3 regions of the Ruegeria sp. AH3 genome follow, and region 2 is predicted to be linked to each of the others. Evidence: riboswitches for the same ligand, from Rfam matches in the RefSeq annotation. Region 2 holds a riboswitch; each other region holds the start of a gene.
What was found. A riboswitch is a leader RNA that binds a small molecule or an ion and turns the genes downstream of it on or off. The one in region 2 is predicted to bind cobalamin.
Positions count from the first base shown of each region.

Region 1: another riboswitch for cobalamin. It lies ahead of ACR3EM_RS13490 (energy-coupling factor ABC transporter permease); the one in region 2 lies ahead of ACR3EM_RS03040 (DUF1636 family protein).
Region 3: another riboswitch for cobalamin. It lies ahead of ACR3EM_RS16775 (hypothetical protein); the one in region 2 lies ahead of ACR3EM_RS03040 (DUF1636 family protein).

Region 1 is NZ_JBQFJL010000001.1:2,664,097-2,674,471, reverse strand. It holds gene ACR3EM_RS13510 (sulfotransferase family protein) at 1-634, shown strand, start outside; gene ilvD (dihydroxy-acid dehydratase) at 802-2,634, opposite strand; gene ACR3EM_RS13500 (helix-turn-helix domain-containing protein) at 2,742-3,305, shown strand; gene ACR3EM_RS13495 (CBU_0592 family membrane protein) at 3,302-3,571, shown strand; gene ACR3EM_RS13490 (energy-coupling factor ABC transporter permease) at 3,589-4,266, opposite strand; cobalamin riboswitch at 4,322-4,533, opposite strand; gene sseA (3-mercaptopyruvate sulfurtransferase) at 4,675-5,529, shown strand; gene ACR3EM_RS13480 (amino acid aminotransferase) at 5,529-6,713, shown strand; gene ACR3EM_RS13475 (ammonium transporter) at 7,272-8,594, opposite strand; gene ACR3EM_RS13470 (P-II family nitrogen regulator) at 8,628-8,966, opposite strand; gene ACR3EM_RS13465 (transglycosylase domain-containing protein) at 9,225-10,375, shown strand, end outside.
Region 2 is NZ_JBQFJL010000001.1:621,151-631,525, reverse strand. It holds tRNA gene ACR3EM_RS03060 (tRNA-Glu) at 36-110, shown strand; tRNA gene ACR3EM_RS03055 (tRNA-Glu) at 132-206, shown strand; gene ACR3EM_RS03050 (DeoR/GlpR family DNA-binding transcription regulator) at 270-1,067, opposite strand; gene ACR3EM_RS03045 (NAD(P)-dependent oxidoreductase) at 1,191-2,261, opposite strand; cobalamin riboswitch at 2,293-2,498, shown strand; gene ACR3EM_RS03040 (DUF1636 family protein) at 2,584-2,964, shown strand; gene cobW (cobalamin biosynthesis protein CobW) at 2,961-4,016, shown strand; gene cobN (cobaltochelatase subunit CobN) at 4,021-7,311, shown strand; gene cobG (precorrin-3B synthase) at 7,311-8,438, shown strand; gene ACR3EM_RS03020 (precorrin-8X methylmutase) at 8,438-9,067, shown strand; gene ACR3EM_RS03015 (precorrin-2 C(20)-methyltransferase) at 9,064-9,792, shown strand; gene cobJ (precorrin-3B C(17)-methyltransferase) at 9,789-10,375, shown strand, end outside.
Region 3 is NZ_JBQFJL010000001.1:3,329,119-3,339,493, reverse strand. It holds gene ACR3EM_RS16815 (prephenate dehydratase) at 1-597, shown strand, start outside; gene ACR3EM_RS16810 (chloramphenicol phosphotransferase CPT family protein) at 605-1,159, opposite strand; gene ACR3EM_RS16805 (SRPBCC family protein) at 1,208-1,675, opposite strand; gene nudC (NAD(+) diphosphatase) at 1,715-2,698, opposite strand; gene ACR3EM_RS16795 (bifunctional 2',3'-cyclic-nucleotide 2'-phosphodiesterase/3'-nucleotidase) at 2,906-4,759, shown strand; RNA gene ffs (signal recognition particle sRNA small type) at 4,799-4,897, shown strand; gene rsgA (ribosome small subunit-dependent GTPase A) at 5,058-6,086, shown strand; gene ACR3EM_RS16780 (alpha/beta hydrolase family protein) at 6,104-6,961, opposite strand; cobalamin riboswitch at 7,084-7,307, shown strand; gene ACR3EM_RS16775 (hypothetical protein) at 7,397-7,804, shown strand; gene ACR3EM_RS16770 (protein-tyrosine phosphatase family protein) at 7,808-8,311, opposite strand; gene ACR3EM_RS16765 (DNA polymerase III subunit gamma/tau) at 8,481-10,238, shown strand.

The DNA of each region.
Region 1 (10,375 bases), 2.0 Mb from region 2:
GATCTCGCGCAACGTGCGATCACATGAATCCTATACGTTTACCTGTGTGCGAAACCCATATACCCGCATCCTGAGCTCGTTCTTCGACAAGATCTGCGGCATTCAGCGCAACGGTAAACGCTATCGCGGTAATCTGGTGCCAACGCTGATTTACAATTACGGGATCGAAGTGGGCGGCGAAGACGGTAAGGGTGAGTTCGATCAGATCGCCAGTTTCCGTCGATTTCTTCTTTTCGCGCGGGATACCATCCGTTGGCGTCGCCCGATGGACCCGGATATTCACTGGTCCGCCATGTCTGGCCATGTCTCGACCCTGATTGCAAATGGCGGGCGCTATGACCGGATTTTCTGGACCGAGAAGTTCAACGATGGGATGCAGGGTGTTCTGGACAACCTCAAGACCGCACACCCGGTGACCCTGTCCGAAATTCCGCGCTTTAATGAATCCGAAGGTCACGGACCCAAACGCGCGCATCCGGTCGAGGATTATTTTGACGATCTGTCCATGCACCTGGTCTATGAAATCTACAAACAAGATTTCGAACTGTTTAAATACGATTTCGAAAACCCGGCCAATAAGATGCCGGTAGGTGAGATCGATCTGGACGAGATTCACGCCAAGCTGGGTGACTGAGTCACTTAGACTAAAGAGCAAGACCACCCGCCCATCGTTAATGTCTCTGATGAGACATCTCCTCTGGTTGGGCCCGGCGCCGCGCGGCGCGGGCCCAAGTCCGCAAGGGGTATCGGCTTTGCCGATAGCACGTAGCGGGCGCGGGAGCGCGCCCATCTTCGTAGACCCTAGACCTGGCGAACAGCACCTTTCGCCGCGCTGGTGGTTAGCTTGGCATAGGCCTTCAGCGCCGTAGACACCTTGCGTTTGCGCGGTGCTGCGGGATGCCAGCCTTTTTCATCCTGTTCTTCGCGCCGGGCGGCCAGATCTTCATCGGACACCGCAAGATGGATGCTGCGGTTCGGGATGTCGATTTCGATGGTGTCGCCGGTTTGCACCAGCCCGATTTCACCACCCTCTGCCGCCTCGGGCGAGACATGGCCGATTGATAGACCCGAGGTGCCGCCCGAGAAGCGGCCATCGGTCAGCAAAGCGCAGGCTTTGCCCAGACCTTTGGATTTCAGGTATGAGGTCGGGTAGAGCATCTCTTGCATGCCCGGCCCGCCGCGCGGGCCTTCGTAGCGGATCACGACCACGTCGCCTTCTTTGACCTTTCCGGTCAGGATGTCGTTCACCGCCTGGTCCTGGCTTTCGCAGACATAGGCTGAGCCGGTGAATTTCAGGATGTTCTCGTCAACACCTGCAGTTTTCACAATGCAGCCGTCGCGGGCAATGTTTCCGAACAGTACCGCAAGACCGCCATCCTGGCTAAAGGCATATTCTTTCGAGCGGATCACGCCGCCTTGGCGGTCGGTATCCAGCTCCTTGTACCGGTTCGACTGGCTGAAGGCCTGAGTGGTGCGCACTCCGCCTGGTGCAGCCTTGAACAGTTCCTGCGCTTTGGGATTGTTGGCGATCTTGATGTCCCAATTGGCAATCGCTTCGCCCATCGTAGCCGAATGAACGGTTGCGCAATCTTCGTGCAGCAATCCCGCACGGCTCAGTTCGCCAAGGATTGAGAAGATGCCACCGGCGCGGTGCACGTCTTCCATATGCACATTCTCGGTATTGGGTGCGACCTTACACAAACAAGGCACTTCGCGGCTGAGGTGGTCCATATCGGACATGGTGAAATGCACCTCGCCCTCATGCGCAATGGCCAGCAAGTGCAGTACCGTGTTGGTCGAACCGCCCATAGCGATGTCGAGGCTCATGGCGTTCTCAAAGGCCTCGAACGTAGCGATCTCGCGTGGCAGGAAGCCTTTTTCGTCCAGATCATAGTGCCGCTTGGTGATCTCGACGATCCGGCGACCGGCCTCAAGGAACAGCTCTTTGCGGTCCGCGTGTGTGGCAAGGGTCGAGCCGTTGCCCGGCAGTGCCAGACCCAGCGCCTCGGCCAGACAGTTCATCGAGTTGGCAGTGAACATGCCCGAACACGAGCCGCAGGTGGGGCAGGCGTTTTCCTCGATATGCTGAACCTGTTCGTCGGTGAAGCGGTCGTCAGCAGCGGCTACCATCGCATCCACAAGGTCGATTTTCTTGGCGTCCAGATCGGCGATATCGATCTTGCCCGCTTCCATCGGACCACCCGAGACGAAGATGGCCGGGATGTTCAGGCGCATGGCCGCCATCAACATGCCGGGGGTGATCTTGTCGCAGTTCGAGATACAGACCATCGCGTCGGCGCAATGCGCGTTGACCATGTATTCCACCGAATCCGCGATCACCTCACGCGAGGGCAGCGAATACAGCATCCCGTCATGGCCCATGGCGATGCCATCATCGACCGCGATGGTGTTGAACTCTTTCGCGACACCGCCGGCTGCCTCGACCTCGCGCGCGACCATCTGGCCGAGGTCCTTCAAGTGGACGTGACCGGGCACAAACTGGGTGAACGAGTTTACGATAGCGATGATCGGTTTGCCGAAATCATCGTCGCCCATACCGGTGGCGCGCCACAAACCGCGGGCACCGGCCATGTTGCGGCCATGGGTAGAGGTTCTGGATCGGTACAATGGCATGATGCTGTTTCCCTTTTGCCTCGGGTTGCATGTCTTGGGGTTCGTACGTTATAGCGCACGTATCACATGTGCGCTATAACGTACAAGAGGATTCGGAAGTTGATGATATGGCACCGGACGACATAACGCTGAAATTACGGGACGTGCGGACGGCGTCCGGGCTGAGCCTGTCGAAGGTGGCTGAAATGACCGGGGTCAGCAAAGCCATGCTGGGCCAGATAGAGCGCGGCGAATCCAGCCCCACCATCGCGACCTTGTGGAAAATCGCCAAAGGCTTCCAGCTACCACTCAGCGCGCTGATCGATACGGCGCTGGGCGACCCGTCTGTTTTCCAGACCGTGACCTTCCCCGGGACCATAGAGGTCAAGATCGTCTTTCCCTTCGACCCCGCCCTAGGGGCCGAGACATTTCACGTCAGCTTGCATCCGAACCAAAGCCACGAATCCCCCGCCCATGCCGCTGGTGTGACCGAGGAGGTGTTTGTTCTTTCAGGTACGCTCGAGATTCTACGCGATCGGGAATGGGTATCTTTGCAGGCCGGACAGGGCTTGCGCTTTGCCGCTGATATCCCCCATGGATACCGCGCGGGTGCAGAGGGTGCCGCATTCCTGAACATGCACCACTACGCCCAGCACAACGAGTATTCTGAAAACGGCAAGGCCCATTCATGACTGCAGTTCTCGACAGCCTCACCATCGTCGACGCTATTGGCTCGTTTGGGGCTTTGATCGTGGTCGCGGCCTATTTTGCGACACAGATGCGGATGATGAACTCTGACGATCTCGCGTTTCCGGTGGTGAACCTCTTGGGGTCGGTTCTGATCGTCTATTCGCTGCTCGAGAATTTCAATCTGGCGTCGATGCTGATCGAGGGGTTCTGGATTCTGATCAGCATGATCGGGATCATTCAGCATTTCAGGTTGCGCCGCGCAAAGTAGTGCGCGGCGCGGGATGTTTAGGCTGCGCTGAGAAGACGTGGCGTGAACAGGCCGAGCTTGTTCAGACCCTTCATGGATTTCGCAGCCGCAAGAACGGCAAGATCGGCCAGGGGCTCAATCAGGATAACCATCATGTAAGCTCCGCCAAAGCTGGCCACGGCGGCGATGTTTTCGGCACCGAAACCCTGACCGTAGAACGCCCAGAAGGCCACCCATAGTACGACACCACCCTGATAGGCGGTCGACAGCGCAAGTGCCTGAGAATACTTGAGGTCAACATAGGCCGTATTCGGCGCAATGACGCGGTTTGCCAACGCCTGCAGGGCAAACAGAGGCACCAGCAACGTCGTCATGTTCATTCCGAACTGGGGCAGATCGAAGGGTGCCAAGAAAAACCCTTGAACAAAGAGGCCCAGGATCAGACCAATCGCAGCCGGGGCGGCACCGAACAAAAGAAACAGTGTCGAGCCCAGAATAAAGTGCACCTCTGACACTCCCACCGGGAAATGAGGCAGAACTTCAAAGAATGTGAAAACAAGGCCGGTTGTCAGGGCAGACCGCACTGCAAGGCTTGCAACACCACTGTTTTTGACGCTCTCCCACGCCAGCTTCAGACTATAAAGCCCTGCCCCGGCCGCGGTGGCATAGCTCAGGACAAGTTTGGCGCCGTTAACGACGCCCGGTTCGATATGCATAGTTTGTTCTCCTTACCGTCACACCCGACGGTAGAAACGTGTTGAAATTGGGCGGATGCCCGGTTTGTGCATGGCAGGTCTCCTGACTCGCGGATTGGGATCGATCCCGGCCTTCCCAACCGATCATTTCGGTCAGTGGCCCTGATGGGGCGATACTCCGCTTACAGTTGCGGGGGCAGTTCCGGAATTGACAGGATTTGTCGCACCGGATTCCCTTTTCATCCCTCTGGGGAAACCCCTTTGGGAACCATGTCGCACAGATTTCTGCCACAGAATGCTGTCTGTCAAGCACGCCAAGCATGTGGTTGGAAAAAAACGTTCCCCGCGCGGGTTCTGAACTGCGGCGTGACTTGAACGTTTGGCCGTGCCCATATAGGGAAAATCCAAGCTCGCTCAGGGGAGGCTTTGATGCAGGACGATCCGAAAACTCTCGTATCCACAGACTGGCTGGCCGCGCATCTCAAGGACCCGGATCTGCGGATTTTGGACGGGTCCTGGTATCTGCCCGCGCAGAACCGCGATGCGAAGGCCGAGTATGATGTAGGCCATATCCCCGGTGCACGGTTCTTTGACATTGATGACATTGCTGATCACCGTTCGGACCTGCCGCATATGGCACCCCCGGTTGAGAAATTCATGTCCCGCCTGCGGGCGATGGGGGTGGGCGACGGCCATCAGGTCGTTGTCTATGACGGGGCCGGGCTGATGTCTGCCGCACGCGTCTGGTGGCTGTTCCGTTTGATGGGTCAGGACAATATTGCCGTTCTGGATGGGGGGCTGCCGAAATGGCAGGCCGAAGGTCGCGAGATTGAGGACCTGCCGCCCGTCGTTCGCGATCGCCATATGACCGTTCGCGTACAAAACCATCTGGTGCGTGACGTGACGCAGGTTTCAGCTGCGGCCAAGCTGAACGATCATGAGATCATCGATGCGCGCTCGACCGACCGCTTTGCCGGAACAGCGCCAGAACCACGCGAAGGTTTACGCTCGGGTCATATTCCGGGCTCTCGCAATGTGCCCTTTGGCACGCTGTTGAAAGCAAATGGCACCATGAAGTCGCCGGAAGAGTGCCACGCCATATTTGAGGCCGCAGGCGTAGATCTGTCGAAACCCGCAATCACATCCTGCGGCTCGGGCGTCACGGCTGCGATCCTCAGCCTTGCGCTTGAGCGCATGGGTAAAAAAGATCATTCGCTTTATGACGGCTCCTGGGCTGAATGGGGTGCCTTCCCAACCCTGCCCGTCGCAACCGGAGAGAACTGATGTTCGAGAACCTCAAGCCACAGCCAGCCGACAAGATTCTGGCGCTGATGCAGATGTATCGCGATGACCCGCGCGATCAGAAAATTGACCTGGGGGTTGGCGTTTATAAAAACGCTGAGGGCATCACCCCGGTCATGCGCGCCGTGAAAGCGGCTGAAAAACGCATTCTGGAAGAGCAGGAGACTAAGGCCTATACCGGTTTGGCCGGTGATCCAGCCTATGCCGATGCCATGATCGGTCTGATTTTGGGTACATCGGTCCCGCGCGCCAACATCGCCGCCGTGGCGACGCCGGGCGGCACCGGTGCCTGCCGTCAGGCGTTTGAGATGATCCGCATGGCCAATCCGTCGGCCCGTGTTTTTGTGTCGAACCCGACTTGGCCGAACCATCTGTCGATCCTGAACTATCTAGGAATCGAGACGGTCCAGTATCGTTATTTCGACGGTGAAACCCGCGGCGTCGATTTCGACGGCATGATCGAGGACCTGAAAACCGCCAATGCGGGCGATGTGGTTCTGCTGCACGGCTGCTGTCACAACCCGACCGGAGCCAACCTGAACATGGTGCAGTGGCAGGAGGTCGTGAACCTGATCAACGAGCGAGGCCTCGTAGCGATGATCGATATCGCCTATCAGGGCTTCGGCGACGGCCTTGAAGAGGATGCGCAGGCGACCCGTCTGGTTGCCTCATCGGTCAAGCGCTGCCTGATCGCGGTGTCCTGCTCGAAGAACTTCGGCGTCTACCGCGAACGGACTGGTCTGCTGATGGCGATCAGCGACGATGCGGCGCAAACGGCTCTGAACCAATCGACACTGGCTTTCCTGAACCGTCAGAACTACTCGTTTCCGCCAGATCATGGTGCGCGGGTGGTAACGACGATCCTGAATGATGACGCGCTGCGCGCCGACTGGGCCGCTGAGCTGGAAGAGATTCGTCTGTCCATGCTGGGCCTGCGTCAGCAACTGGCTGACGAATTGCAACGCCTTAGCGGGTCGGATCGTTTCGGGTTTGTCGCACAGCACCGCGGCATGTTCTCGCGCCTTGGTGCGGCACCTGAACTGGTCGAGCAACTGCGCAACGATCACGGGATCTACATGGTCGGCGACAGCCGCCTGAACATCGCCGGTCTGAACGCGACCACCGTGCCAATTCTGGCGCAGGCGATTGTAGACGTCGGGGTCTGATTCCAACGAAAATGGTTTGCTGAGCGCTGCGCAAACGAGCGCAGCGTTCAGTGAGATTTGTATTGGGTTTTCTCAAAGTCATCTTGCCCGCTCGGCTATGACCATATTTCTTTGTCACCAGCGATGGCAGAGACAACTGCCTTTGCACGTTGCTCAACTCCGGGCATATAGGAAAGGCCCATATGCTCAACCTCAATGTATATCAAATAGTTGGCAACATCAGTTTGGGTGCTACCGTTGCGCAGTTGGCCAGCTGCTGACATAAGATACGTATCGTACTCATCCGCGAAGGGTTCGGATTGCTCATCTCGCCAGCAATCTCCGGGGGCTAGTAACCCAATAGGATCCCAAAGTGACCATCCTATGTCGCGTAGCCGGGGTAAATTAATTCGAGGATTACGAGAAGAGTGCATTGCTGTCGTCATTCAATTGTTCCCCCAGACGGTTTCATAGGGGCACCATTTTGAAAAGCGGCACTTCGACGAAATACAATTCTCGGGGATAAATAAAAAAACCGGGCGCGGACGCCCGGTTTTGATTGTGCTTTGATGGGGAGGTTTAGCCCTTCGAAAACTCCGGATAGGCTTCCATGCCCAGTTCCGCCATGTCGAGGCCGTTGATCTCGTCCTCTTCGCTGACGCGGATACCAAGAGTGGATTTCAGGATCACCCACAGGATCAGCGCGCCGACAAAGGTGAACACACCGTAGGCGACAATGCCGATCAGCTGAGTGATCAGGCTCGCCTCACCGTAGAAGATCACGGCGATGGTGCCCCAGATGCCTGCGAACAGGTGAACCGGGATGGCACCCACGACGTCGTCGATCTTGAACTTGTCCAGCATCGGAACCGCGAAGACCACGATGATACCGCCGACGGCACCAATCCAGAGCGAACCGAACAGGGTCGGGGCCAGCGGCTCCGCCGTGATCGAGACCAGACCGGCCAGCGCGCCGTTCAGAACCATGGTGAGGTCGGGCTTTTTGTACATGACCTGTGTCATGATCAAAGCGGCGACGGCGCCAGAGGCCGCGGCCATGTTGGTGTTGGCAAAGATGCGCGACACGTCGGACACGTCCCCAACAGTACCCATTGCCAGCTGTGAGCCTCCGTTGAAGCCGAACCAGCCCAGCCACAGGATGAATGTACCCAAAGTGGCCAGCGCCAGGTTTGAACCGGGCATCGGATGTACCTTGCCATCTTTATACTTGCCGATACGCGGGCCAAGGATGATGGCACCTGCCAGAGCGGCCCAGCCACCAACCGAGTGTACAACGGTCGAGCCGGCAAAGTCCGAGAAACCGGCTTCGGACAGCCAGCCGCCACCCCACTGCCAGGACCCCGAGATCGGGTACAGAACACCAGTCAGAACGATGACGAAGATCAGGAAGGGCCACAGCTTGATCCGCTCTGCCACAGCACCTGAGACGATCGAGGCGGTTGCAGCCACAAACACCAGCTGGAAGAAGAAATCCGAGCCAATCGATGCGTAGTCGAGCGCTGCGTCAGCGGGCGCAACGCCAACGGCATCGAGTTGTGTGGTCGAGAAGAACGGCCCCAGCCAGCCAGCGATGGTCCAGCCGTCGCCAGGATACATCAGGTTAAAGCCGATCAGCCAGTACATGATCGCGGCAAAGGAAAACAGCGCAACGTTCTTGATCATCTGCATTGCGACGTTTTTCGACCGCACCAGACCGCCTTCCAGCATGGCAAAGCCAGCGGCCATGAAGAAGACCAGAAAGCCCGCCATCAGGAACAGCAGTGTGGTGAAGATATATTGGGTATGCAGCGCAGCCTCGCCTTCGGCAGCCTCTTGCGCCAGCCCCATCTGCGGCAGCACAACAAGTGCGGCGGCAGGAATGATGAATTTCATCAGGTTCATTGTCAGTCCTCGAATGTTTTGGAAGCGGGGCGCTTAAAGCGCGTCCTCGTTGGTTTCCCCGGTCCGCACGCGCATGGCCTGCTCGACATCGAGGACGAATATCTTGCCGTCACCGATCTTGCCGGTTTTGGCTGTTGTGGTGATGGTCTCGACGATCTGGTCGGCCATGGTGGCGGGCACCACGATCTCGAGTTTGATTTTGGGCACGAAGTTCACAGCATATTCCGCGCCCCGATAAATTTCCGTGTGGCCAGATTGCGAGCCGAAGCCCTTGATCTCGGTCACCATCATGCCGCGCACGCCCGCGTTGGTCAGTGCCTCGCGCACCTCCTCGAGCTTGAACGGCTTGATTGTCGCAATGATCAGTTTCACGTCTTTCCCCTCTATCGTCCCGGACAGACCGGTATTTTGCACCTGCAGAAAAAGAGCGTGACATCGCGCGTTAGGAAACGATTCCGGAGGGGTGACGCGGGGAAAAAGAATGAAAAGTTGCACAATTTTTGCACAAACAGAGAGGCAGGATGAAAAAATAGGCAGTTTTACGAGGGGAAATACCGGAAATTCACACCTCTACATGGCTGCTTTGCCAAGGTATGGTGACGCAAAAGCATAAACGGGCAGAGTTTGAGCATGACTGAGTCCAAGCGCCGCAAGCCTACATTGGTCGCGGACAAAAGATACCCCTCGAAGGGTCGCAAGCCTGCGGCAACCAAGCGGTCTGCCAAACCGGCGGGCAAGAAAGCGGCTGCGCGCAAAACCGCCACACGCAAGACGGCGCGCCGGAAATCGCGCCGCAGTTCGGGCGGCAAGGGTGGCGGTATCTTCCGCCGTCTGTTCCGTTGGATTTGGCGTCTTTTCTGGGGAATCACATGGCGGGTGGGTGCCGTCGCGGGCCTGCTACTGGCGTTGGCGGTCGGCGTCGTCTACTCTTCTTTGCCCGAGGTCGATGCCCTGCTGGACGGGCGCGCAAAGGGTTCGGTGACGTTGCTGGACCGCGATGGCAAGGTATTTGCCTGGCGCGGGGATCAGTTCGGCGGAGTAATCACGGCGGATACGGTCTCGCCTCATCTCAAGAACGCGGTGATCGCGACCGAAGACAAGCGGTTCTACCGTCATTTCGGCGTCAGTCCGCGTGGTGTCGCCAGTGCGGTGCGGATCAACCTCAGCGAAGGGCGCGGGCCGTTGTCGGGCCATGGCGGCTCGACCATCACGCAGCAAACGGCGAAGTTGCTGTGTCTGGGTGTTCCATACAACCCAGCTGATTGGGAGTCCGAGGCGGCCTATGAGTCGGATTGTCGGCAGGGGTCGCTGTGGCGCAAGGCGAAAGAGGCTGTTTATGCCATCGCGATGGAGGTGAAATACTCCAAAGACGAAATCCTGACCATCTATCTGAATCGCGCATTCCTTGGGGCGGGCGCACGCGGGTTCGAAGCGGCCAGTCAGCGCTATTTCGGTATCTCCGCAGCCGAGGTCAGCCCGGCAGAGGCTGCCATGCTGGCCGGTCTGTTGGTGGCACCCACGCGCTATGCGCCAACGAATAACCTGCAGCGTTCACAGGATCGGGCGCGGTTGGTGGTCGGTCTGATGGAAGATCAGGGCTATCTGAGCCAGGCGCAGGCCAGCGAGGCCCGCAGCCGTCCGGCAGAGCTGTCCGAGGCGGCGGCAGCGCGTGCCGGTGGATATTTTGCGGATTGGGTCATGGCGAGCGGACCAGAATTCTTTACCCGCAACACCACCGAGGATGTTGTGATCCGTACCACGCTGGATCAACGCATTCAGCA
Region 2 (10,375 bases):
AGGTAAACCGTAAAAGGCCCTCCACAAGCCAGCGTGGCCCGTTCGTCTATCGGTTAGGACGCCAGGTTTTCAACCTGGAAAGAGGGGTTCGATTCCCCTACGGGCTGCCACTTTGCTTGTCTGGACCAAGTGGCCCGTTCGTCTATCGGTTAGGACGCCAGGTTTTCAACCTGGAAAGAGGGGTTCGATTCCCCTACGGGCTGCCATTTTTCCAATCCACTCATCGTGATCTCTGATTGAATGATTGTGGCTACGCTTAAGCGCAACGACTAGCCAGCTTGCCGGTGATTGGTTTCTGCAATCTCGATCCGAATACCCCATTGCTTCAATGCCTTGGCAACATCCCCGGTAGGTGCTTGGTCCGTGACCAGTAGATCGATCATACGCGGCTCGGGTCCGACATAAGGCGCGGTTTCACCAAATTTAAAATGCGCCGCAGCCACAAACAGTCGGTCGGTGTTGCTGGCGACAACAGTCGCAAGGTCTGCCTCAACTGAACTGTGGTACAAGAAACCTCGACGTGCCGAAATCGCATCGATGCTGAGCACTGCGATGTCAAACGCATAACGCTGTACCTGCCGATGCGTGACGTGACCGAATGCGCCGCGCTCATCGCTTTGCAGTTCGCCCCCAAGCAAATGCACACGATTGCCATTGGTTCCGGCCAGGGTCTGCCCCACCCCGATCGAGTTGGTCACGACGGTCAGGTTTCCCGACTGCCGCAGCTCTTCGGCCACATAAGCGGTGGTCGAGCCGACATCCAGAAAGACGGTCATCCCGTCCCGTATCAGGCTCGCCACATGCCCCGCGATCAACCGCTTTTCTTCAGAGTGTTGCGCTATACGGCGAAAAAAACTGGGGTCGCCTTGGGTGCCGGCGAGATAAGCGCCGCCATGCACACGTTCGACCGCGCCCGAGGCTGAGAGCGACTTGATCGTGCGCCGCACGGTTTCCTCAGAGACCCCTAGTGTTTTGGCCAGTTCCGAGTTTCGGGCTGTCCCGCCCAGACGACGGAGAACATCCAGAAGTTCAAGCTCACGATGGGTGTGCGGGCTGCGGGTTTTCACTGGACGCTCCGTATTTCCCAAATTTACCCAAACAAAGACACGGAATGCGGTCAGTGATCAACCCGAAACAGGCCGACCGCTGCAAGCGGCCGACTTGGTTTGGCTCAATGACAACAGACAGGCTTACGGCGCAGCGCGGTTTTGCGGAATGACCTCATAGCCGGGCTCTTCGGGTTCATCATCCAGCATTTCGGGTGGAAAGCCCGGTGCTTGAATCTCAAGTCCGGTCGCATCTTCGAGGCGTTTGATTATGTTCGGGGACAACTCGCGCTCGCCGTAGCGTGCGATGCCGTCTTCGAATATCTTGATCATCACCGGATTCACCTCAAGGGGGACACCGGCGCGGTCGGCAACCTCCTGAAACAGGCCGATATCCTTTTTCACCAGGTCCATGGTGAACGAGATATCGCGTGAACCGTTCAAGATGACCTGGCTTTCGGTTTCGTGCACGAACGAGGTGCCCGACGAAATCTTGATCGCCTCATAGGTGGTTCCAAGATCCATTCCAGCTGCTTTGGCGGTCACCAAAGCCTCGGCGCAGGTGATCAGGTTAGCGGTGGCCAGATAGTTGGTCAGCACTTTCAGCACCGAGGCCGACCCCAGTTCACCTGTGTGCAGAATGCGCCGCCCCATGGTCGTCAGGAAGGGCATAATACGCTCGAACGTTTCGCGGTCACAGCCAGCGAAGATCGAGATATTGCCCGTCGCAGCCCGGTGACATCCGCCTGAAACCGGACAATCCACCGCTGCGCCGCCTTGTTCGATGACCATGGCACCAAGGCGTTTGACCTCAGCCTCATCGGTGGTCGACATCTCCATCCAGATTTTGCCGGGGCCGACCTCGGGCAACATCTCTTGCATCACGGCGTCCGAGGCGGCGGGTGAAGGCAAGCAAGTGATCACCGCGTCGCAATCACGCATCAACTGCGCCGGACTTTCAGCGGCTTTGGCACCCTCGGTGACAAATCGGGTCACCTGATCCGGGTTCAGGTCATGAACCGTCAAATCGATTCCGTTACGCAGCAGCGATCCCGAGAGCTTGCCCCCAACATTTCCCAGCCCGATAAACCCTACTTTCATGCGCCGCATCCTCCTGTTCGCGTCTTGTGATCCATGCCAACACGTCACCACAGATGGATCATGCCGCCCAGCGACCTCGACAGGTCGCTTTTTACCTGCTTCTTCGCTGATCATCGCGACTCGCTTGACAAGCAGCCCAAGCGTGCCGCATGTCCCTTTCGTTGGTGTCTGCGTGCGCAGATGAAAAGGGAATGCGTCAGCGGGTTTTCCGTCAAACGCAGCCGCCCCCGCGACCGTGAACGGAGAGGGTGCCCAAGCCACTGGCCGCAAGGCCGGGAAGGCGGGACATCCGACAGAGGCCCGCCTCTGACATCCGCAAGCCGGGAGACCTGCCAACGCCCGAGATTTAAACCGGACGGGGTGTTCCGGTGTCGGGTCAAAAGCGACCCGCATGAAACCCCGTCCCCCACGAAGAGGATTTGGGGGGATGAGAGACATGACCGAGACCGCTCCGGTCGAGCTGCTGGTTTGCACCACCTGCCGTCGCGGGCTGCCTGTCGAAGATGATGCGCAGCGCCCCGGTGCACTTTTGCACAAGGCGCTTGAGCAGGCCGATCTGCCCGAAGGGATCACCTTGAAAGCCGTGGAATGCTTGTCGAACTGCGATGAGGGCTGTTCCATCGTCTTGCGCGGTGGGCCGGATCGCTGGACCTTCGTGTATGAACACCTCAACGAAACCGACCACGTCGACATGATCGTGGAGGGTGCCACCAAATACCTCGCGACCGAGGATGGTCTGGTCAAATGGCGCGAGCGCCCCGAACATTTCCGCAAGAACTGCGCAGCCCGCATTCCCCCGATTGGAGCCCTGAAATGAGCAACCTTGAGAAACTTCCCGTCACTGTGATCACCGGCTTTCTGGGCTCGGGCAAGACAACGCTGGTGCGCCACCTGATGCAGAACCCGCAGGGCAAGCGTCTGGCCGTTGTGGTCAATGAATTCGGCGATGTTGGCGTTGATGGCGATATCCTGAAATCCTGCGCGATCCCCGATTGCCCGGCGGAAAACATCATGGAACTGGCCAATGGCTGCATCTGCTGCACCGTGGCGGACGATTTCATCCCGACCATCGAAGTGCTGATGGCGCTGGAGCCGCGCCCTGATCACATCCTGATCGAAACCAGCGGTCTGGCGCTGCCGAAACCGCTGCTAAAGGCCTTCGACTGGCCTGATATCCGTTCGAAAATCACCGTCGATGGTGTCATCGCGCTGGCCGATGCCGAGGCGGTCGCTGCCGGTCGCTTTGCCCCGAATGTCGAGGCGGTGGATGCCCAGCGCATGGCCGATGACTCGATTGATCATGAAACGCCGCTGTCCGAAGTGTTCGAAGATCAGATTTCCTGCGCCGATATCATCCTGCTGACCAAGCCTGATCTGGCCGGTCCCGAAGGTGTCGCCAAGGCCAAAGAGGTCATCGCTGCAGAGGCCCCGCGCCCCCTGCCCGTTGTTGAAGTGGCCGAGGGCGTCGTTGACGTCCGCGTCGTGTTGGGTCTGGAAGCCGCCGCCGAGGATGACATGGACGCACGCCCATCGCATCACGACGGCCATCACGATCACGAACATGACGATTTCGAAAGCATCATCGTCGAGTTGCCCGAACAGAGCGATCCGCTCGATCTGGTGACGAAAATCGAACGTCTGGCCAAAGAACTGAACATCCTGCGCGTCAAAGGCTATGCCGCCGTTCAAGGCAAGCCCATGCGCCTGCTGGTTCAGGCCGTCGGTGCGCGCGTGCGCCATCAGTATGACCGCCCTTGGGAACCCGGCGAGGAGCGCCGCTCGCGTCTAGTCGTCATTGCCGAGCATGACGATATCAAAGAGGCCGAAATCCGCGATATCCTCGTGGGTGTGACCGAGGCAGCCGAGTAAAGCCATGCACGTCGTCTTCCGCGAAAGCCACGGGTTAGAGGAAACGGAAACCCCGACCGATCTGGGCCAAAGCCCGGCGGATTTGGTGGTGCTGTCCTTTTCCGACAGCGACCTCGGCGCTTTCGCGGCGGGATGGCACCGTGGAGGCGGACCCGACGGGCGGATGCCGACGATGCGGCTGGCCAATCTGACGGCGCTGAAACACCCTCTGTCCGTCGACACCTATGTCGAACAGACGTTGGAGGGGGCCAAGGGCATACTGATCCGTCTGATCGGTGGAGTGCCCTATTGGGCGTACGGCTTGCAGCAGGTTCTGGCGCTGGCGCAGGCCAAGGGCATTGCACTGGCCGTCCTGCCTGCGGATGGGCGCGAAGATACCCGGCTGGACGACTACTCCACCTTACCCGTCTCGACCCTGCGGCGGCTGGCGCATCTGTGCGACACCGGCGGTGAGGTCGCGGCACAGGCGGCCTTGGCGCAAATGGCACTGGCGGCAGGTCTTTATGCTGGGCCGGTGATGGGGGCCAAGACCTTGCCCGAGTGTGGCGCATGGTGCCCGGATCGCGGTGTGCTCCCGGCGGAAGAAGCGTTCACAGGTGACGCGAAACGCATCCTCGTCACCTTTTACCGCGCTTACCTGACCTCGGCGGATACCGCCCCGGTCGCAACCTTGATCCGCAGCCTGCGTGCCCGCGGATATGACGCTGTTGGTCTGTTCGCTCCATCTCTGAAAGCACCCGCTGCCGCCGACTGGCTGCGGGATCAGGTCGTTGCGTTAAGCCCATCCGCGATCATCAACGCCACTTCGTTCTCGGGCAAAGGCGCGTCGGGCACCTCTCCGCTCGATGCAGCGGGTGTGCCGGTATTTCAGGTCGCGCTGGCCACCTCGCGCCGCAAGGCGTGGGCCGAAGCCGAACGTGGGCTTTCGCCCGCCGACCTCGCCATGCATGTGGTTCTGCCTGAGGTAGACGGGCGTATCTCGGCAGGCATCGCCTCGTTTAAAGAACCGGGAAAGCGCGACCCGCACCTTGAGTATTCCCGTTTTGCCCACCGGGCTGAACCTGAACGGATCGAAGCAATCATTGATCGTGTGATTGGTTGGCTGAACCTCGACGATAAACCCAAGGCGGATCAAGTGCCCGCGCTGGTGCTGTCCACTTATCCCGGCAAGGATTGGCAAATGGCCCATGCGGTTGGGTTGGACGCGCTGGCCTCTGCCGAGGCGATGCTGTCCGACTTGCAGGCCGAGGGTTATGATACCGCGCCTGCCGAACCGATTGGCGAAACACTGTTGGAAGCTCGGATTTCGTGGCCGCTGACTGACTATCAAACCACGCTGGCGGACCTGCCCGACCAACTGCGCACCGATCTGCAAACCGTCTGGGGCAAGCCCGAGGACGACCCAACCTTCACCGATGGCGCGTTCCATTTCACTGCCCTGCGACGGGGCAAAGCTCTGATCGCGTTGCAACCGGAACGCGGCACGCCCGAACTGCGGGATGACGACTACCACGACCTGTCGCGCACCCCGCGTCACAGCTATGTCGCCTTCTACCTGTGGCTCCGTAAAGGATTGGGCGCGGATGCGCTGATCCATATCGGTGCGCATGGCACACTGGAATGGCTGCCGGGCAAATCGGTCGCCTTGTCCGCCGATTGCTGGCCCGAAGCGCTGATCCGCGATCTGCCGGTGATCTATCCCTTCATCGTCAACGACCCCGGCGAGGCCGCACAGGCAAAACGCCGGATCGGGGCCGTTACGCTGGGTCACATACCGCCACCCTTGAAGGAAAGCGGTACGCCCGATCGGATGGTGCGGCTGGAATCGCTGCTCGACGAATTCTCGAACGCCGACGGATTGGACCCCAAGCGCCGCGACCGGCTGCAGGAAAACATCCGGGACGAGGCGCAAGCCATCGGGCTTGAAAGCGATCTTGGCCTTGATCAGGCCACCTGCACCGCCGAGGCGATCACCCGCATCGACCGGTTTGTCTGCGATATCAAGGAAAGTCAGTTCGGCGACGGGTTGCATATCTTTGGCCGCGTGCCAGAGGTGACCGGCAATTTCGACCCCGCGCCCTCGGCCCATGCCGAACGCAGTGCCCTGATCGACGCACTGGCGGGTAAACGGATTGAGGCTGGCCCGTCTGGTTCCCCCTATCGCGGTCGCTCGGACGTGCTGCCAACCGGACGGAACCTGTACACCACTGATCCGCGTTCAGTACCGACGCGTGCGGCCTATACCCAAGGCGTCAAGCTGGCCGAAGAACTGGTGCGACGGCATTTGCAAGAAGAAGGCGATTATCCCAAGGGCCTAATCGTCGATCTGTGGGGCTCGGCCACCATGCGCACAGCGGGCGAGGAATTCGCCATGGCGTTGCACCTGCTGGGCGTCAAACCTGTCTGGGATAAGGGCTCAGAACGGGTATCGGGAATCGAGGTCTTGCCGATCACCGATCTCAGTCGTCCACGTCTGGATGTCACGCTACGGGTCTCCGGCTTGTTCCGCGATGTATTCCCGACCCTGTCAGCGCTCTATGGTCAGGCGGTACGAGCCCTTTCGACGCGCGATGAGGCGTCTGACTGGAACCCCTATGCCGGTCAGGAACTGGCGGCGCGCGTCTTTGGCCCTGCCCCGGGCAGCTATGGGTTGAACATGACCCATCTTTCCGAGACCTATACGGACGAAGCTCGCGTTCAGGCCGGCGAGGCGTGGCTCGAGGCCAGTTCTTTCGCGCTGGAGGGGGAACATATCGCCCAAGATAAGGACGGCATCTCGCAGCGCGTCGCCAATGCCGACAGCTTCGTCCATCTTCAGGACCTGACTGAAACCGATCTGCTGCTGGCCAGCGACTATGCCACGCATGAGGCAGGGTTTGCCGCCGCCAAGAAGATCTCCGGCGGAAGCGCGCAGCTTTATCATCTGGACAATACTAACCCGGACAACCCACGCGCCCGCACCTTGCCCGAGGAAATCAGCCGTGTCGTGCATGCCCGCGCGGCAAATCCGGGCTGGATCGCCGGAATGCAACGGCATGGGTTCCGGGGTGCAGCCGAAATTGCGGCAACTCTGGACCATATGGCCTCCTTTGCCCATCTGTCCGGCACGGTCGCACCTCATCTGTTCGATCTTTATCATGATGCGACGCTGGGGGACTCCGACGTAGATGCCTTCCTGCAAGAGGCCAACCCTCAGGCGCATCAGGCCATGCAGGACCGTTTCCGCGCTCTGCTGGAGGCTGGTCTTTGGAATACGCGCCGGAACTCGATCCGGGCCGATTTGGAGGGGTTATGATGAGCGCCCCAATCGTACAGGGCTGGTGCCCGGGCGCCCATCGACCGATGATGTCGGGTGATGGCTTGGTGGTCCGGGTCCGCCCCCGACTGGCACGTCTGGACGCCCAACAAGCGATGGGTCTGTGCACTCTGGCCGAGCGGTTCGGCAACGGCACCATAGACCTGACCAACCGAGCCAACCTTCAATTGCGCGGCGTTGCCGAAGCGGACCATCAGCCGTTGCTTGCGGAGCTTTCGGCGCTGAATCTTTTGGACGCGGAGCCCGGCATTGAGGTTCGGCGCAACATTCTGGTCTCGCCGCTCTATGAACCCCTCGACCTGACCGCACGTCTGACACAGGAGTTGATCGACCGACTGGCCGAGTTGCCCGCCTTGCCTGCCAAATTCGGCTTTGCCATCGACACCGGACCCGAGCGTCTGCTGGCGGCGAATTCAGCGGATATCAGGCTTGAAACCAGCCCTGATGGTCTGGTCCTACGCGCTGACGGGGCTGATACCGGACGTTGTGTGTCTGAAACCCAAGCCATCGATCAGTTGATCGCGTTGGCGAACTGGTTTGCAGAACATCACACACCCGAGACGCGACGCATGACGCGGGTTGTAGCTTCAATTGGTTTGCCCGACGACTGGCAAGGCACCTTGCCCGGTCCAGTTGGCACGCCGCTTCAACCCGGTGTCCGACCGCAAGGCACCATTTATGGCGCGACTTTCGGCCAACTGCCTGCGCGCGAACTCTGTGATTTGATCGAGAAGAGTGGCGCCTCTGCCCTTCGGGTCACGCCGTGGCGGCTGATCCTGCTGGAAGGCGGGGCAGCGATACCTGCTCCGGCATTTGTCACAAACGAAACCGACCCGCTAATGACCACTGACGCCTGCCCCGGCGCTCCATTCTGCCCGCAGGCCCAGGTGGAAACCCGCGGGATCGCACGCGCCCTAGCCGCGCGCATTCCCGGCAACCTGCACGTATCGGGCTGTGCCAAGGGTTGTGCCCGCATGAGTGCCGCCGATGTCACTTTGGTGGGCCGTGAGGGACGATTCGATCTTGTCAAACAAGGCCGCGCGGGGGATGAGCCCTGCCAGCGTGGCTTGACCGAAGAAACACTAATGAACATGGACTTCACCTGATGCCCTACACGTATGAAACCGATGGCGCGGCGATCTATAAGGAAAGCTTCGCCACCATCCGGTCCGAATCCGATCTGACTCGGTTCGACGCCGACGAGGAACAGGTCGCCGTTCGCATGATCCACGCCGCCGGTATGGTCGGTCTGGAAGAGTTCGTGCACTTCTCTCCCGGTTTCGTAACCGCAGCACGCGCCGCGCTGGAAAATGGCGCGCCGATCCTGTGTGACGCCCGCATGGTTAGCGAGGGCGTAACTCGCTTCCGCCTGCCTGCCGATAACGAGGTCATCTGCACCCTGCATGACGACCGTGTGCGCCCTCTGGCCGCCGAGATGAGCAACACCCGCTCAGCCGCCGCGCTGGAGCTTTGGCGTCCGCATCTGGAGGGCGCGCTGGTCGCCATCGGCAATGCGCCCACCGCGCTGTTCCATCTGCTGAATATGTTGGAAGACCCCGAATGCCCGCGCCCCGCCGCCATCATCGGTTGCCCGGTGGGCTTTGTCGGCGCCGTCGAATCCAAGGATGCCCTGTGGGAGGCACAGCCGGTCCCGTCCTGTATCGTCAAGGGACGTCTGGGCGGCAGCGCCATTACCGTGGCAGCCATCAACGCCATCGCGAGCCGCGCGGAATGAGCGGGGGCAAAATATATGGCGTGGGCCTCGGCCCCGGCGACCCGGACCTGATGAGCGTTCGGGCCGACCGCTTGCTGCGCAATGCACGCCACGTGGCTTTCTTTCGCAAACCGGGCCGCAGCGGTCAGGCGCGCAAGATCGTCAACGGGATGATCCCGGGAGATGCGGTCGAATTCCCGATGGAATACCCGGTCACAACCGAAATACCGGTGACCGATCCGCGCTATAATGAGCTTCTATCCGCCTTCTACAAAGACTGCGCAGCGCATCTGAAAGCACTGTCCGAGCAAGGAGAGGACGTTGTGGTCCTGTGTGAGGGAGATCCGTTTTTCTATGGATCTTTCATGCATCTTTACAGCCGCTTAAGAGACGATGCCGATGTAGAAGTCGTCCCTGCAATCACGGGCATGTCCGGCGCCTGGACAGCGACGGGCGACCCGATCACCTGGGGCGATGACGTTCTGACCGTGCTGGTTGGCACTCTGCCCGAGGAATCTCTGGCAGAACGCATGGGACAAACCGATGCGTTGGTGGTGATGAAGATCGGGCGCAATATCGACAAGGTGAAGCGTGCTCTGAAGACGGCCGGTCTGTATGACCGTGCCTGGATCGTTGAATTCGCCCAGATGCCAAACCAGACCGTGACGAAACTGTCCGAGGCCTGCGATAAGATCACCCCCTATTTCTCGATCATCATCGTTCATGGACAGGGACGGCGACCATGAGTGGTTGGGTCAAGATCGCAGGGCTTGGACCGGGCGACAAGGCCCTCGTGACCCCCGAAGTCACGGCGGCCTTGGCCGATGCGACCGATGTGGTCGGCTACATCCCCTACGTCGCCCGCGTGGCAGAACGCGAAGGGCTGACCCTGCACGCCAGCGATAACCGAGTCGAGATCGACCGATCTCAGCACGCGCTGCAAATGGCGGCCGAGGGCAAAAAGGTTGTGGTCGTCTCGTCCGGAGATCCCGGCGTATTTGCAATGGCTGCCGCGGTGTTTGAAGCGCTGGAGAACGGCCCTGCTGTATGGCGCGATATTCAGATCGACGTTCTGCCCGGAATTACTGCGATGTTGGCGGCCTCTGCACGGGCAGGCGCGCCGATGGGGCACGATTTTTGCGCCATCAACCTCAGTGACAACCTCAAACCATGGTCACTGATCGAAAAACGATTGCGGCTGGCCGCGCAGGCGGACTTTTCAATGGCGTTCTACAATCCACGCTCGAAGTCTCGACCAGAAGGCTTTGTGAAGACGCTGGAAATCCTGCGTGAGGAATGCGAACCCGAACGGCTGATCCTGTTTGCCCG
Region 3 (10,375 bases), 2.7 Mb from region 2:
TTTGTGCGGGTGCATATCAACCTGCTGGGGGTTCCGGGCGCAAAGCTCGACGACATAACCGAGGCCCATTCCCATCTGGTTCTGCTGCCTCAATGCGCCGGGTTCCTCAAACAGCACAACATCCGAGGCCGTGTCAGCCCTGACAACGCCCGCGCTGCCCGCGAGGTGGCAGAGGCAGGTGAGCTTCACTCAGCCGCGCTGGCCAGCGAACTGGCAGGCGAGATCTATGGCCTGAATGTGCTGGCACGCCACATCGAGGATCATGGCGACAACACAACCCGGTTCCTGGTGATGTCACGCGAGGTCGATCTTGCGCGCCGGGGTGATCACGGGATGATCACGAGCTTTGTGTTCCAAGTCCGCAACATCCCGGCAGCACTCTACAAAGCGATGGGTGGGTTCGCGACGAATGGCGTCAACATGACCAAGCTCGAAAGCTACATGGTCGATGGTTCTTTCACAGCAACGCAGTTTTATGCCGATATCGTAGGTCATCCGGATGACCATAACGTCAAACTCGCGATGGACGAATTGGAACATTTCACGACCAATGTCGAACTGCTGGGCGTATACCCGGCGGCGCAACCGCGTGGGTAACTCGAGATTAGGTCGACGCTCGGAACTCGGACCGGCGCACCCCTGACTTCAAAGCGTTCAGAATTCTAACGGCGTTCGCACCGGTATCATCCGTTGAGTCGATTTCAAGGTCATACACGCGCCCGAGATGTATGGTTTGCTGATCCTGAACTGCGCTGCCTATCCTACGGTCGCCACGAGCCCTCTCTCGTTGTTCCAAAACATCGACCGGACAGTGTACCGCCACGAACAAGACGTCATGACGACCAAAATCGGGTTTGAGTGTTTCGATCCAGCCCGGACTGTCAAAAATATGCTCGACAATCAGATTGTTGCCCGCATCCGCATAAGCCACCAGCGACCAGTGGAAGCCGTCGAATATCTCTCGCCTGCTGTCTGCCCAGTCAAATTCACCGGTTCGAAATCGATGCATGGGCAAAATGCCTGCGTCTCTCAGATGGTCGATAGAGATATGCCAGAATGGCACATCGGCTCTGTTCTGTAGCGCCTGTGCGATCGTCGTTTTGCCACTGCTTGACGCGCCATGCAGGAGAATGATCTGTGATCTTTGGGCTATCCGCATTCGCTAGCACCTGTTCATTGGTAGTTGACCGGTCAGGTTCTTGCTCAATCAAACCCCGTGCAGGTGACGTTCTTCCATCTCGCGCGCGAAGTCGCTGAGACGTGTCTGGAACTGGCGGCGAAACCGGGACTGGCCCAGTTTCAGGGATTGCAGCAGTAGCCGGGAAGGCAGTGTCTTTGCTTTCAGCGACGTCATCACGCTCAGCCGTGTCCGGCGCTGCGACAGAGCCAGCAGTTCAATAAGAGTATCTCCGTTCATACCCTTGCTACTGGCCTGAAATCGCATCAACGACGGCGTTTCACATTCGCTCAGCACGATTGAAATCTGGCGTGGCTTACCGCGGATATTCAGCACCGTCTCCCATGACGTACCTGCATGCGGCGATGCAAACCCGGAAGTACGCCGAACGTCGATCCCGCGGCGTATGGCCATGCGCTCAAAACGCTCAAAATCCGCCACCATGGCAAACACCGTGTCGATCGGGACTTCGATATCTTCCTGTGCTGAAAACTGCATCTCGGTTCTTCTCTGTCTCGCGTCGCCGCCAGTCTCTCGTTAGTCCAGCGTGTCTGCAAGCCAGTGTTGCAGCAAAAAATGCGCAATCGCGCCCTTGCGGGCCGGTAACAGGGTCGGGTGATCCCCCGCGAAAGCCTGCATCATTTCAGTCCGGCTGACCCAGATCGCGTCTTCGATCTCAACCGGGTCAATCTGGATATCTGGCGACAAAGCTTCACCCGCGCAGCCAAACATCAGGGACGCGGGAAACGGCCAGGGTTGACTGGCCAGATAACGCACTGCACCGACGGGAACTCCGGCCTCTTCCATCACCTCGCGCCGCACTGCCGCCTCAAGCGTTTCACCGGGCTCAACAAATCCGGCCAGCAGAGAATACATCCCTTCCGGCCAACCCGGAGAACGCCCCATCAGAACCGAATTGCCATGCGTAATCAGCATGATCACCACGGGGTCGGTGCGCGGGAAATGCTGGCTACCGCAAGCAGGGCAACTGCGTTGCCATCCGCCCTGAGAGATCTCGCTGGCGGCACCGCATCGAGCGCAGAACCGATGCGTCTCATGCCATCCGATCACCGCCTTGGCCGTCGCCGCCAGCTCTGCATCGCGTGGGCTGAGGCGCGTCATGATGCGACGCAGTTCGGCAAAGACATGACCCTCAGGCAGATCGGGGTGCTGCTGTTCACTGCGATCCACGAATTCTCCGACACCGGCCAAATCCAATCCTTTGGCCGTCCAGCCGGAAATATCCATAGCGAACAAAGGTATGGCATCGTCTGAAAGGCCCAACAGAATAGGCTTTTCGATCACTCCATCCGGACCATTTTGCAAAATCTCGTGGTCCATCGCGATCAGCGCCAGCTTGTCCAGGGCTTCACCCTGCACCAGCACCTTGCCACGCCACAGCAGCAAACAACACGCCTTGGGATCATCATAGGCCTGCGCCAGCTTCTCTGGGTCGCTCCGCAACAATCCCGCCCGGTTCAAGCCCGAGCCGCCAAAAGTAACCTGTTCTGCGCGTTTCATGCCTATTGTCCTCGCCTGCCGCGCCAAGGGCTGCCATGTCTGTGCTGTCGGTGCAACGGAATTTGAGCAAACAAAATATTTTTGATCTGCCGCCGAAAGACCGCAGCATTGCCCCGGAATTTGCACTAAGTCCACCTCATGGTGAAAAATCTGTTACGATGACAGTCAGAAGTTGAAATTTTGAAACACGATAATTCGGCGCGTCAAATGCAGACGCGTAATTCCTGCGCAAAGGTTCGGATATTGGCCACGTCCGACCTGCATATGCATTTGACGTCATTTGACTATTATTCCGACATTCCCGAGACGAGCCGGGGTCTGACCCGCACCGCCAGCCTGATCCGAACGGCCCGAGATCAGGCCCGGTGCGACGGCGCGCTGGTATTACTGTTCGACAATGGTGACTCGCTGCAGGGCACTCCGCTTGGAGAATGGGCCTCGGACGTCGCAACCCAGATACATCCGCTCTCACAGGCATTCGACGCTCTGGGATATGACGCGATCGGGTTGGGCAATCACGATTTCGGAATCGGGCTGGATCTGGTAAATCGTATTGCTGCTCAGATCACCTGTCCGATGATTTGCAGCAATATGCGCACAACACACACGCCTCAGGGCTGGGTCCCTCACGCGATCCTGCAGCGGATGGTTTCCGTAAATGACGAAGACGTTCCGCTCCGTATTGGTGTTTTGTCCGTTCTGCCGCCGCAGACCATTCGGTGGGAGGCGCATGTGTTGCAGGAGCAGGCAGAGGTCACCGACATTCTGACTGCAGCGGCGCAGACGGCATCTTACCTCCGCGGTCAGGGCTGTGATCTTGTACTGGCGTTGGCCCATTCGGGGTTGGATCAGGCTGAAGCTGAAGCCGGAATGGAGAACGCAGTAATCCCGCTGGCCGCAATAGAGGGGATTGATGCGATCATTGCCGGGCACACTCATCTGACGCTGCCCGGCAAGGCGCATGAAGGTTTGCCTCATGTGGATCACGAACAAGGGCTGGTACATGGAAAACCGGTTGTGATGCCGGGATGGGGGGGCTCGCATCTGGGTGTGATTGATCTTGTGCTGAAACAGAATGCTGAGCACCGCTGGCGCATTGTTGAAAGCCGGGTCTGTGCAACACCGATCAAAACGGCAACCGGCCCGATCCCGGAAGACACCGAATTGAAACAACTTTTTGCCATAGGTCATGCGGAAACGCGCAAACGCGTCTCTGAACCCGTGGGGTCGGTGCCTAAGGCGTTGCACAGCTATTTCACCTATTGCGCCTTAGACCGGGGGCTTGCGTTGCTGGCGGCAGCTCAGGCTGCTGCCGTACGGTTCCATCTGGCTAGTACCGAGTGGGAGAGCCTTCCGATTCTCTCGGCCGCGGCACCCGCCAAATCCGGAGGCCGTGGAGGCCCGGAGTATTTTACCGACGTTCCCGCAGGCGAGATCTCGGTCCGCCATGTGGCCGATCTGCATGTCTTTCCCAATGAGCTGCGTGCGGTGCAGGTGACAGCAGAGCAACTGCGCGACTGGCTGGAGATGTCTGCCGGAGTGCTCAATCAGCTCTCGGCCGATCAGCCTTCGCACCTGATCAACCCGAAGCGTGCAGGGTTCAATTTCGACGTTCTGCACGGTGCAACTTATGAGGTCGACCTATCGCAACCGGCACGATTCGACGCTGCTGGCCGTCTGACGAATCCGGCCCATTCCCGAATCCGTTCGCTGAAGGTGGGCGGCAATCCGATCACTCCAGATCAGAAGTTCATTGTCGCAACGAACAATTACCGCGCCAATGGCGGCGGGCATTTCCCTTCGATTCCACATGCCCATCCGATCACGCTGCCTGCGCGGCTCATTCATGATGTGCTGCGTGATTATCTGGCGGGCAAACTGTCATATGACCCGCTGGAGCAAGCGCCGCGCCCGTTCATTCTGAGGCCGACAAACGGAGCCAGAGCTATTCTGACCACCGGCCCGTCCGCCCAGGCCTATCTGCATGAATTGGCCGAGTATGACCCCTGCGTTCTGCCTTTGGACGAAGACGGGTTCCTGCCTATCCAACTGACCCTCTGACGGGTTGCCAATGTGGCGCAGCGGGCCTATATGAGGGGTCGAGAGGTTGGCGCGGGCGAGCGCCTCGCCAACCTGGTCAGGTCCGGAAGGAAGCAGCCACAACGAGTCCCGCTTGGGTCGATGTCCAGCCTCTCACTTTATCAACCCCTGAGCCACAGGAGGGCTTTATGATTGTAGCAATGACCCTTCGGGCAGCCGGGTTCTGATCCGACACGATCTTCTGACTGCCTGAACACATGACCAGCGGATGCGCGATCGCCATCCGTCGGACACGCTGTTTCTGACAACAGGCAGACCAATGTCTCTTTCTTTATCGGACCTCGGATGGTCCTCACATTTTGCCGCGCAACACGTGGCTGACCCAACCTGCAATCCATTTCGCATCACAGCCGTTCATCGGGATCGGTTGATCGGGCTTGGCCCCAACGGCGAGATCCCGTTGCTGACCCCCAACCACCCCACCGGCGACTATGCGGTTGGGGACTGGGTGTTGGCAGACAATGATAGACGCGTGCACCACCTGCTGGACCGGCGCAGCCTGCTGCAGCGTCGCGCTGCGGGCACAGGTGCTTCGGCACAATTAATCGCCGCGAATGTCGATGTGTTGTTCATCGTCAGCTCATGCAATGCCGATTTCAGTCTGCCCCGGCTGGAACGCTATCTGGCGCTTGCGCATCAGGCCGGGTGTTATCCGGTGATCGTGCTGACCAAGGCCGACAATTCCGATGCACCCGAGACCTTTGTGAAAAAGGCGCAAGCCATCGATCCGTTTCTGACTGTGTTGGCGATCAATGCACTGGACCCGGCTGCGATCGAACAGGTTCTTTCGTGGTGCCCAAAGGGTCAGACCGGTGCGCTGCTGGGCTCATCCGGAGTGGGTAAAACCACGCTGGCCAATGGCATGACCGGGCAGGAAAAAGCCACGGCGGGCATTCGCGAGGATGACGCACGGGGCCGGCACACCACGACCGCGCGCGCGTTGCATCAGATGCGCAATGGCGGCTGGCTGATCGACACCCCCGGCATGCGCGCGCTGCGTTTGCTGGATGCACAGGACGGAGTCGATGAGGTCTTCTCGGACCTCACGGAGCTAAGCCTGAATTGCCGTTTCTCGGATTGCCAGCACGAAACCGAGCCCGGCTGTGCGGTTCAGGCCGCGGTCCAAAGCGGCGCGCTTGACCCGTCCCGGCTGGAGCGTTGGCGTAAGTTGCGGCGCGAGGATCAGCGCAACTCGGAAACCATCGCTCAATCCCGGGCGCGGGACAAAGCGTTCGGCAAGATGGTGCGCAGCGTCACGCAGCAGAAAAAGTCACGCAAGAAGCTGTGAGGCAACGCCCCGTCTGGTCAGTCGATCAGGCGGGGCCAGACCGCTGCGTTGCGTCGGGCGAACGCTCCGATATGTCCAACTTTTGGCAAACCAAATTCCTGCGGCGACAACAGGTGACGACGGGCATTTGAGCCGTAAAGATCAGCCAGCCGCCACACGGCGGCGGGTGGTACCATCTCATCATCTTCAAAGGCGAACAGATCAACACGCCCGCCTGCAGTGGACCAGCGAGCCTGAGGCAGCGTCTCTCCGATCTCGGGCAGATAGCTGTCGGGAGCCGTGCACCACTTGCGCCACTGCCAATAGACCGGCGCGGGCAGATCTTCACCAAAACCGACCGCCTTGCCCGGCAAATATCCCAGAGCACGGACCAACAACGGCACATGGCCATACCAGAACAACGCAGCCAGCGCGCGGTAAGGCCACGGGTGATCTTTGAGCGTCACTAGACCTGAACAGACGCAGATCATCCGATCTATCTGTTCGATATCCGATTGCACCGGCCCAAGCATCGCACCAAGCGAGTGGCCAATACTCCATAGCTTGGCACCCGGAAACCGCCGCCGCATCTCGGCCCGTGCAGCAGGGATATCGACCAGCGCCCAGTCTGCCATTGTCACGGTCGAGGCCTTCTGCGGCCCGGTCAGCGAGTGACCAAAATCCCGATAATCGTAGGTCAGGCAGGCCATCCCGCGCTCAGCTGCCAGCCAACGCGCAAAATGCTGATAATAGTCTCGTGGCACGCCTGTGGCACTGTTAATGACCACAACCGTTTCCGGATCGGTCGCAGGCAGATACAAGCGGGCGGACAGCATCGCGGACCCGGCGGGAAACCGGAACTCCTCGGTCATCACGGTTTGCCGCGCGTCCAACATCTGATCCTCATGCGTTATCTGAACCGATCAGTTCACTCGATCGCGTTCGAGTCAAGGTTGACGTGGCTGGACCAAAGGTAAGCTTGTGGCATTCAATCCGCTTGACTCGGGAAGTGCGCAACCGCTAGCGATGAGGTGATGGTTCCCGCGCCCTCGTTCGAGGCCGGGATGAAAAGGGAACACGGTGCGGACCTGCCCGGTAATATCCGGAACGGACCAAATCCGCGACTGCCCCCGCAACTGTAAGCGGAGAGCAATGCCGTAGCGCCACTGGCCTTGAAGGCTGGGAAGGTCGGCAAAGCGATGACCCGCAAGTCAGGAGACCTGCCATCGGAACCGAAACTGAAACTCGGGCGGGGTGTCCGGGCAGGTCCAGACTGCACTGTGCTGTCCCACCTGTTTCACACCCTCAGCCCCACGCGCGGAGGGCGCATCATGATATGGAAAACCGGAACCCACCAGTTCTCGGCAACAATTTGCCAAAGGACGGGGAAAACCTGTCCGGCTTTGGCGCGAATCGCACGGGCGCTGGCCACCTCGATGGCGGAATCAGCCCCTGCGGCGACTACAGAATTCGAGATTCAGGGCAGTAGCGAACTGGCGCATTGTACGGATGGTTGCACCGCCCGTTTTCGCGCGCGCGCCGACGAAATCAGAGTGTTCTGCGGTGCTGGATCAGACGAAGCGATTGAGCATCTGGACAGCTACGCAGACCTTTTGTTCGGCACCGAGACCGCCGCACTGTCGACAAATATATTGTCGAACCCGCCATGCGCGATGCTCGAAGTGTTGACGCTTGCCCAGACTAAGTCGGTGCAACCCGAATACCGACCGTCTGCCTAACAGTCAGCCCGCGGCCAGAATACCGGCGGGCGCGATCGCCCATTCCATCTGCTCGTCGGTTTCAACAGCGCAGGGGCGCAACGCGCGCAGCCTTTGCAACGCTGCATCCGGATGCTCGCCGCATTCTATCATCAAACGCAGTACAGCCATGCCAGATCGACCACATCCGCCCTTGCAGTGAACCAAAATGCGCCCGCCACCGGACAGCGCATGACGCACTGCGGCACTGGCTTCTACCCAACGCTCGTCCACCTCGGGTGATGGCGTGCCATAGTCCTCGACCGGCAGATGAACCCATCGGCAGGCGCGGGTCCGAACGTCGATACCGAAATCTCTGGCGCCATCGAGTATCATCTCGACCTCGGTCGCCATTGAAAGGATCAGGCCGGGCTTCCAATCGGCGACGGCATCCAGATCGTCTTGATAATCGCCACCCCGACCCGGCATCGATGTCAGCGCGAGCGTTCCTCCGCCAACCTGAAGTGCATGGATAACCATCTGAGACATTCTACGTTCCCCCCGAAACGTTAATCAGAAGATCTTTCTACTGGTCTTCAAGTGTCTGATCTTAACCGCCCCGTCCCGCATTCCAAAACGAAAATCATCCGGTCGGGCGGTGGACGCGGACGGCGGCGGCCTCTACGCTGCGGCAGAACTCGAATCCGCGAAAGCAGACATGACCGACACGCCCAGCCCCGCCTATCAGGTGCTTGCCCGCAAATATCGCCCGGAAACCTTTGCCGATCTGGTTGGCCAGGACTCCATGGTCCGCACGCTGAAAAACGCGTTCGAGGCCGACCGCATCGCGCAGGCCTTCATCATGACCGGCATCCGCGGCACCGGTAAAACCACCACCGCCCGGATTATCGCCAAGGGCATGAATTGCATCGGCCCAGATGGCGAAGGCAAACCCACCACCGAACCTTGTGGTCAGTGTGAACATTGCGTCGCCATCATGGAAGGCCGCCATGTCGACGTGATGGAGATGGATGCCGCCAGCCGCACCGGCGTGAATGATATTCGCGAGATCATCGACAGCGTCCGCTACCGCGCCGCCTCGGCCCGCTACAAGATCTACATCATCGACGAGGTCCACATGCTATCGACCAGCGCCTTCAACGCGCTGCTCAAGACGCTTGAGGAACCGCCCGAACATGTAAAGTTCATCTTTGCCACCACCGAGATCCGCAAGGTTCCGGTCACGGTGCTTTCTCGCTGTCAGCGCTTCGATCTGCGCCGGATCGAGCCCGAAGACATGATCGGCCTGCTGCGCAAGATCGCAGATGCCGAAAGCGCGCAGATTGCCGAGGATGCGCTGGCGCTGATCACACGCGCCGCCGAGGGCTCTGCCCGCGACGCGACCTCGTTGCTGGATCAGGCGATCAGCCATGGCGCGGGCGAAACCAGCGCCGATCAGGTGCGCGCGATGCTGGGCCTGGCGGATCGTGGCAGGGTGCTCGACCTGATAGATATGATCCTGCGCGGCGACGCTGCCGGTGCCCTGACCGAGCTCAGCGCCCAATATGCCGAAGGGGCAGACCCGCTGGCCGTTCTGCGTGATCTTGCCGAGATTACCCATTGGGTCTCGGTGGTGAAGATCACGCCAGACGCCGCCGAAGACCCTACCGTCTCGCCCGATGAGCGCGCCCGGGGCCAGCAGATGGCAGATGCCCTGCCGATGCGCGTGTTGACCCGCATGTGGCAGATGCTGCTGAAGGCACTCGAAGAGGTTGCCGCCGCGCCCAACGCGATGATGGCCGCCGAAATGGCCGTGATCCGCCTCACTCATGTGGCCGACCTGCCCAGCCCTGAGGAGTTGATAAAACGCCTTCAGGATGCGCCCATGCCTCCTCCAAACGGAGGGCCGGGAGGCGGCTTGCCGGCAGCCACGCAGAGCAACGTCTCAACCCCCGTTGCGACGCAAACGACCTATGCGGCAACGCGCAACCCAGCTGGCGCGCCCTCGGCAGCGTTGGCCCAGGACGTGGCGAACGCTCTGGCCCGCTACCCTACTTTCGACCATGTGGCCGAACTGATCCGGATCAATCGGGACGTCAAGCTTCTGGTCGAAGTTGAAAACGGTGTACGTCTGGTCTCCTATCAGCCGGGTCGGATCGAGTTTACTCCCGCCCCCCATGCGCCCGCGGACCTTGCCCCTCGGCTCGGATCAGCTTTGCAGCGCTGGACTGGTAATCGATGGGCCGTGACGATTGTATCCGATGGCGATGCAGCAACGATTGCTGAAATTCGCGATGAGGCAGAATTGGCGCTGAAGCAGGTGGCCACCGAACACCCCTTGGTTCAGGCGGTGCTGGCGCAATTCCCTAAGGCCAAAATCACCAAGATCGAAACCCCTGAGCAACGCGCGGCGCAGGTCGAAACCGAAGCCCTGCCTGAGGTCGAAGACGAATGGGACCCGTTCGAGGAGGATTGAGGTCGAGGCGAAACCTGTGAGGCTCAACCGGCGGAAAGGCCTTCCCAAAGACTTTGGCGACGGACGGGACACGCCTCGCCCCTTGTGCCGGGTCCGCGCCACCCGTATTTAGACGGCAACGCGATTTACAGGAGAAT